DNA from 2 places in the Streptomyces sp. NPDC005281 genome. Region 2 is predicted to be linked to the other one. Evidence: riboswitches for the same ligand, from Rfam matches in the RefSeq annotation. Region 2 holds a riboswitch; the other holds the start of a gene.

Region 1 (3,949 bases), on a different contig from region 2:
CTGCGCGGGGGTGCCGGGCAGGGTCGGGTCGGGGGTGAAGAGCCACTCGAGGGCCTCTTCGTCGGAGAAGCCGTCGTCCCTCAGGAGCGTCAGGGTGCCTGCCAGGCCCTTGACGACCTTCTGCTCGGCCACGTCGATGAAGTCGGCGGGGACATGCAGCGCGCGGTTCTCACCACGGCGTACGGCGATCAGCTGGCCCTCCTTGAGCAGCTGCCGGACGCGTGTCACCTCGACACCGAACTGTTCGGCGATGTCGGGGAGGGTGAGCCAGGCGGGGACGAGAGCATCGATCTTTGCGTCAATCTCGGTCACGGGACAAGCGTGCCATCCCGGGCCGACAGTCGGAAGCCGAGGGCGTCCGACCGCGGGGTGAGGGATCAGGCAGTGGCGGCCTTCAGCGGCCTCGACGGGTCCACGAGCAGCTCCGGGTCCATGGCGACACCCGCCTCGATCAGCCGGCGGCCCTGGGCGAGATCCCTCGGGCGGCCCACCGCCAGCAGGGCGACGAGCCGTTCCCCGCGGAGCCAGCACACCGACCAGGAGACGCCCGCGGGGTCGCCGCGCCACACCAGGGTGTCGGCGGGCCCGTGGTGGCCGACGTACTGCACGAAACGGCCGAACTGCTCGGACCAGAAGTACGGCACGGGGTCGTAGGCGGCCGGGGTCTCCCCGACGATGTTCAGGGCGACCGTGCGCGGACCCTGGAGGGCGTTGTCCCAGTGGTGGACGAGAAGGCGCCGCTCGTAGCGCCCGGACGGGAAGGAGGCGCAGTCGCCGACCGCGTAGACGTCCGGCAGGGAGGTGCGCAGGTGGTCGTCGGCAACGATCTCGCGGTCGGCGCCGAGTTCGATGCCGGAGCCGGCGATCCAGGCGGTCGCGGGCCGCGCCCCGATCCCGACCACGACGGCGCCCGCGGGCACCCGGGAGCCGTCGTCCAGGACCACCGCGCCCGGCTCGACACGCTCCACGCGCGCGTTGGTGCGCAGCGAGGCCCCGCTGTCCGCGTACCAGGCGGCCATCGGGGCGGCCACCTCGGCCGGCAGCACTCCGGCGAGCGGCCGGTCGGCGGCCTCGACGACGGTGACCGCGCAGCCCGCCTCGCGCGCCGCGGTGGCGAACTCGGCGCCGATCCAGCCGGCTCCGACCACCACGATGTCGTGCTGCCGGGCGAGAACGGGTCGCAGCCGGTCGGCGTCGTCCAGGGTGCGCAGCAGATGCACTCCGGGCACGCCTTCGGCGCCGGGGAGCCGGATCGGCTCGGCGCCGGTGGCGACGACCAGGACGTCGTACGGGACCGGTCCCCCGGCCGTGTCCAGTTCATGGTCGCCCGGCCGCACGGCGAGGGCCTCGCTGCCCAGCCTGAGGTCGATGTCCAGGGCCTCGAAGTCGACGTCGAAGGCGGAGCCCTCGGCCTTGCCCAGCAGGACGGCCTTGGACAGCGGTGGCCGGTCGTAGGGCTGATGCGGCTCCGCGCCGATCAGCGTGACGGTGCCGGTGAAACCCTGTTCGCGCAGGGCGACCGCGGTCTGCACCCCGGCCATGCCCGCGCCCACCACGACGACCCGCCGTGCCGTGGGCCTGCGCGACGGGGACTGTGCCTGCGTCTGATCGCTCACCTGATCACCATAGACACGTGACGATTCGTCAGTCAGCTGACGTGCTCGGTGACCTGTTCCACACGGCGGGTCCCGCGCACCTCTTCCACCACGCTCGTCCCGGAACCCCGCCGGGACTCCCACGTCCAGGTCTCCTCCAGCCGGACACGGCCGTCGGGCAGTTCGAGGACGAGGGACACGCAGTGGCCCGACGCGGTGGTCCCGTCGCGTTTGAGCTGCACGTACCGGAAGTCGAGGCGGTCGCCCTCGCGGGTGCCCACGAGGTGTCCGCGGACGATGTCGCCGCCCGCGTACTCGGCCCAGACCACGCCGTCCTCCTCGTGGTACGTGAACCGGGTGAGGGTGCCGACCTGGCCGGCGGCCTGGTCGGCGACGGGCGCGAGGACGAGGCCGTCGAGGGGTCGTGCCACGGGCGGAGGCTCCCTTACCGAGACGGACGGGGGCGGGCTAGGGTGGCCAACGTAAAGCACTCGCGGGAGCCCGGACGCACCGGGCTGAGAGGGAGGCTGGCGGCCTCCGACCGTACGAACCTGATCCGGGTCATGCCGGCGAAGGGAGGGGCTGGACGCCCATGCCGTCTGCACGTTCGTCGGACGTCCTCGTCGTCGGGGGCGGGATCATCGGTCTGGTGACGGCCTGGCGGGCCGCGCAACGCGGGTTCACCACCGCGCTCGTGGACCCCGAGCCGGGCGGCGGGGCCGCCCGGGTCGCGGCCGGGATGCTGGCCGCCGTCACCGAGCTGCACTTCGGCGAGGAGACCCTGCTGGGCCTCAACCTCGCCTCGGCGCGCCGCTATCCGGACTTCGCCGCCGAGCTCACCGAGGCGACCGGCGAGGATCTCGGCTACCGCCGGTCGGGCACGCTGGCCGTCGCGCTGGACGCCGACGACCGCGCCCATCTGCGGGAACTGCACGCGCTCCAGGTCCGTTCGGGGCTGGAGTCGGAGTGGCTGAGCGGCCGCGAGTGCCGCCGCCTTGAGCCGATGCTCGCGCCCGGTGTGCGCGGGGGTCTGCGGGTGGACGGCGACCACCAGATCGACCCGCGGCGCCTCGCGGGAGCCCTGGTCACGGCGTGCGAGCGGGCCGGGGTGGCACTGCACAGGACCTGGGCGGAGCGCCTGACGGTCGTACGGGACCGGGCCGCCGGAGTCGTCACCACGGACGGCACCGAACTCACCGCGGGCCGGGTGGTGCTCGCCGGGGGCAGCCTCAGCGGGCGTCTGGCGGGTGTCCCGCAGGACGCCGTGCCGCCGGTGCGCCCGGTCAAGGGGCAGGTGCTGCGGCTGACCGTGCCGCGGCGGTACGCGCCGTTCCTGAGCCGCACCGTGCGGGCCGTGGTGCGCGGCAGCCACGTCTACCTGGTGCCGCGCGAGAACGGCGAGCTCGTGGTGGGCGCGACGAGCGAGGAGCTGGGCTGGGACACCACCGTGACGGCGGGCGGCGTCTACGAACTGCTGCGCGACGCCCACGAACTGGTCCCCGGGATCACCGAGCTGCCGCTCGTCGAGACCCGCGCGGGTCTGCGCCCCGGCTCGCCCGACAACGCTCCGATGCTCGGCCCGAGCGCGCTGGACGGTCTGCTGCTGGCCACCGGGCACTTCCGCAACGGTGTCCTCCTGACGCCCGTGACCGGCGATGTGATGGCCCATGTCCTGACCACCGGCGAACTCCCCGCCGAAGCCCGCCCCTTCACCCCCCTGCGCTTCGGCGCCACGGCCCGCACGGAGCTGCCCGTATGAACATCGTCGTCAACGGGGAGCGGCGGCGGATCGCCGCAGGAACCGCTCTGGACGCGCTCGTCGCGACCCTCACCCCGGCGTCGTCCGGGGTGGCCGCCGCACTGAACGAGACCGTCGTCCCTCGAACGCAGTGGTCGTCCACCGCGCTCGCCGAGGACGACCGCGTCGAAGTCCTCACCGCCGTCCAAGGAGGCTGACCCATGGCAGACGACCCCTTCGTCCTCGGCGGTACGGCCTACACGTCCCGGCTGATCATGGGGACGGGCGGCGCGCCCAGCCTCGACGTGCTGGAGCGCTCCCTGGTGGCGTCCGGCACGGAGCTGACGACGGTCGCGATGCGGCGCGTGGACGCGTCCGTGCACGGCTCGGTCCTGTCGGTGCTCGGCCGGCTGGACATCCGTGTCCTGCCGAACACGGCCGGCTGCTACACCGCGGGCGAGGCCGTGCTGACCGCGCGGCTGGCGCGTGAGGCGCTGGGCACCGATCTGGTCAAGCTGGAGGTCATCGCCGACGAGCGCACCCTGCTGCCCGATCCGATCGAGCTGCTGGACGCGGCGGAGACGCTGGTCGACGACGGCTTCACCGTGCTGCCGTA
Region 2 (3,949 bases):
GATGGAACCGGTGATCGAGCGGCAGGAGTACGCGCTGGGCACGATCTGCGCCGCGATCCCGGTCACCGCGGGCAGTTCTGCGGCGGTCGTGGCCTTCTCTCTTCCGTCCCATCAGGGGGACCGCCTGATGCCCACGGCACGGAAGCTGCAGAGCGAGGTCGGGCGGATGCTAGGAACACTCGCCATCTCTATCAGTATCTGAAAACTCACTCCTTGTAATACGGCATGCACGTTGAGCAATATTTCAGCAGTGTCAGGTGGGTCGAATCCTGGCCAGTCGACGGCAAACGACGGGGTAGGCGATGCGCGAGTCGGTGCAGGCAGAGGTCATGATGAGCTTCCTCGTGTCCGAGGAGCTGTGCTTCCGCATTCCTGTCGAGCTGCGATACGAGAGCTGTGATCCGTACGCCGTGCGGTTGACCTTCCACTTGCCCGGCGATGCGCCCGTGACCTGGGTGTTCGGGCGGGAGTTGCTGATCGACGGCGTCGGCAGGCCCTGTGGTGACGGCGACGTGCACATCGCGCCGGCCGACCCGGAGGCGCTCGGGGAGGTGCTGATCCGGCTTCAGGTCGGTGGCGATCACGCGCTGTTCCGGTCCGGGACGGCGCCGCTGGTCGCGTTTCTCGACCGGACGGACAGGCTCGTGCCGCTCGGGCAGGAGCGCTCCCTCGAGGGCTTCGACACGTCCCTCGACGCGGTGCTCGACCGCATCCTCACCGAGGAGCAGAGCGCGGGCTGAGGTCCAGGTCGCCTTGGCGCGGAGTAACGCTTCCTCGCAAGGCGCGTGGGCGCAGGATGGTTTCAGCGCTTTCGGGAGCCGGTCAGTGCTTGCGGCGGCGCCCCTTCCCGCTCCGTGCCGGTGTCAGGGCGGCCGCGGGCTGGGCGGGGACGGACGCGCCGCCTTCCCGGTCCGCGGCGACCACCAGGGCTGCCAGCGCGGTCGTCACCGGCACGGCGGCGACCAGACCGATCGATCCGACCAGCGTGCGCACGATCTCCTCGGCGACCAGCTCGCTGTTGGCGACGGTGCCCACGCTGCTCTGCGCGATCGAGAAGAGCAGCAGCAGCGGGAGCGCGGCGCCCGCGTAGGCCAGGACGAGCGTGTTGACGACCGACGCGATGTGGTCGCGGCCGATACGGATGCCCGCGCGGTACAGGCCGCGCCGGCCCATCGTGGGGTTCGCCTCGTGCAGTTCCCAGACCGCGGACGTCTGCGTCACCGTCACGTCGTCGAGGACGCCGAGCGAACCGATGATGACACCGGCCAGCAGCAGGCCGCTCATGTCGATGGACGGGTACAGACCGTGGATCAGACCGGTGCTGTCGTCGGTGTTGCCGGTCAGCACGGCCCAGTCGATGAAGACCGAGCCGAGGAGGCCGATCAGCACCAGGGAGAGCAGGGTGCCGACCACCGCCACGGACGTCCTGGCCGACAGACCGTGACACATGTAGAGCGCGATCAGCATGATCGCGCTGGACCCGACGACGGCCACGAGCAGCGGGTTCGAGCCCTGCAGTATCGCGGGCAGGATGAAGAAGTTCAGGATCATGAAGCTGATGGCCAGGGCGACCAGCGCCATGACCCCGCGCATCCGTCCGATCACCACGACGACCACCGCGAAGATCAGAGCGAGCAGCGTCAGAGGCAGCTTCCGGTTCGCGTCCGTGACCGAGTACTGGAGGTCCTTGGGGGCGGAGGGCTCGTACGCGACGACGACCTTCTCGCTCTGGTGCAACTGCCGTGACTGATCCGGCTGAACGATCTCGGTGAACGTGCGGCCCTTGTCCTTTCCGGTGTCGATCCGGACCGTCGCCTTCTTGCATTCCCCGGCCGACCTGCGCTGGGCGGAGGAATCCCCGGTGGCGGAGGTGGCGCCCCCCGGGGTCCCCGAGGAGGCGTTCACGGACTTGCAGTCCACCTGGTCGATCTTCGTGACCGTCGCCTGCTGGGTCTGCCGGTCGAAGCCGACACCGGTGCGCTCGTGAGCCGGCGCGCCGCCGGGCCACAGCACCACGAGTCCCACCGCGACCGCGACCGCGAAAGGGATCAGCACCGCGGCGATGACCTTGCGCAGATGCTTGGAGACCGGCGCGGCCGGACCGTGACTGTGGGAGTGCCCGTGCCCGGCGCTCGGGGGCTCGTCGTGCCCACGGCGGGGACCCGGCCCGTGGTCATCGTCCGAACCGTGATGATCACTGTCCGGCCCCTGCCCGTGCTCATGCCCGTGTCCGTCGCCGGGGCCGTGCCCACGGCCGCCGTCGGAGCCGGGACGGCGCGGTGGCTCGGACGGCTGGAACGGGTGCTGCCGGGTCGTTGTCACCGCCCGATCATCGCAACAACGTCAAGGGCCCTCTGGTCACCGCGCCAAACATGACGCTAGCGTGGAGGCACCTTTGCACACGCGGGAGCTCGGAGCACCGGGCTGAGAGGGCGCTGACGTCCGTCTTCGCGATGTTTCACATGAAACATCGGCGATCGGAAGCCGCTGCGTCGACCGCTGAACCTGTTACCGGGTAATGCCGGCGTAGGGAGTAGGTCTCATGACCGACAAGGATGTACGCACGCCTGCCTCCAACCGGACGGACGGGGTTTCCCCGCCGTCCCCGAACGGCCAGGAGAGGCAGTCCATCGGCTGGCACAAGGGGTACGTGGGAGGCACGCGTCCCGATCTGCAGGTGCCGGTTCGTCAGGTGCACCTCACCAACGGGCAGTCCGTGACGTTGTATGACACCTCCGGCCCGTACACCGATCCGACCATCGACACCGATGTACGCAGGGGGCTGGCGCCGCTGCGTGAGAGCTGGATCATCGCCCGCGGCGACACCCAGGAGTACGCGGGCCGCCCCGTTCGTCCCGAGGACGACGGGATCAAGCACACGTCCCCACGCGGAGGACTGCGCAATCTCGACGCGGTCTTCCCTGGCCGGCCGCGCCAGCCCCGCCGGGGGCGCACAGGACAGGCGGTCACCCAGCTCGCCTACGCGCGGCGCGGTGAGATCACACCCGAGATGGAGTTCGTGGCGGTCCGCGAGAACGTCGACCCCGAGGTCGTACGGGAGGAGATCGCCGCGGGCCGGGCGGTACTGCCCGTGAACGTCAACCATCCGGAGATCGAGCCGATGATCATCGGCAAGCGGTTCCTGGTGAAAGTGAACGCCAACATCGGCAATTCCGCGGTGACTTCCTCCATCGAGGAGGAGGTCGAGAAGATGACCTGGGCGACCCGCTGGGGCGCCGACACGGTCATGGACCTGTCCACCGGACGCAACATCCACACCACACGTGAATGGGTGCTGCGCAACTCCCCCGTACCCATCGGCACCGTGCCGCTCTACCAGGCATTGGAGAAGGTCGACGGCCGTGCCGAGGAGCTGACCTGGGAGATCTACAAGGACACCGTCGTCGAGCAGGCCGAGCAGGGCGTGGACTACATGACGGTCCACGCGGGCGTGCGCCTGGCGTACGTGCCGCTCACCGCGAACCGAAAGACCGGCATCGTCTCGCGCGGAGGATCGATCATGGCTGCCTGGTGCCTCGCGCACCACAAGGAGTCGTTCCTGTACGAGAACTTCGAGGAGCTCTGCGAGATCCTCGCCGCGTACGACGTCACCTACTCGCTCGGCGACGGGCTGCGGCCGGGTTCCATCGCGGACGCCAACGACGCCGCGCAATTCGCGGAGTTGAGGACGCTCGGGGAACTCAACACGGTCGCGAAGCGTTTTCAGGTTCAGACGATGATCGAAGGCCCGGGCCACGTCCCGATGCACAAGATCAAGGAGAACATCGACCTTCAGCAGGAGATCTGTGATGAAGCTCCGTTCTATACCCTCGGCCCGCTGACGACGGACGTCGCGCCGGCCTACGACCACATCACTTCCGGCATCGGCGCCGCGATGATCGCCTGGTGGGGCACGGCCATGCTCTGCTACGTCACGCCCAAGGAACAC

What was found. A riboswitch is a leader RNA that binds a small molecule or an ion and turns the genes downstream of it on or off. The one in region 2 is predicted to bind thiamine pyrophosphate.
Region 1: linked by a shared signal. The riboswitch ahead of thiO (glycine oxidase ThiO) and the one ahead of thiC (phosphomethylpyrimidine synthase ThiC) in region 2 are both predicted to bind thiamine pyrophosphate.

The regions. Positions count from the first base shown of each region.
Region 1 is NZ_JBEXGX010000031.1:71,148-75,096, forward strand. It holds gene ABZV42_RS33470 (Rv2175c family DNA-binding protein) at 1-312, opposite strand, end outside; gene ABZV42_RS33475 (FAD-dependent oxidoreductase) at 378-1,616, opposite strand; gene ABZV42_RS33480 (hypothetical protein) at 1,649-2,026, opposite strand; TPP riboswitch at 2,079-2,190, shown strand; gene thiO (glycine oxidase ThiO) at 2,188-3,354, shown strand; gene thiS (sulfur carrier protein ThiS) at 3,351-3,551, shown strand; gene ABZV42_RS33495 (thiazole synthase) at 3,555-3,949, shown strand, end outside.
Region 2 is NZ_JBEXGX010000003.1:235,118-239,066, forward strand. It holds gene ABZV42_RS06230 (helix-turn-helix domain-containing protein) at 1-202, shown strand, start outside; gene ABZV42_RS06235 (SsgA family sporulation/cell division regulator) at 303-740, shown strand; gene ABZV42_RS06240 (YibE/F family protein) at 823-2,322, opposite strand; TPP riboswitch at 2,394-2,550, shown strand; gene thiC (phosphomethylpyrimidine synthase ThiC) at 2,543-3,949, shown strand, end outside.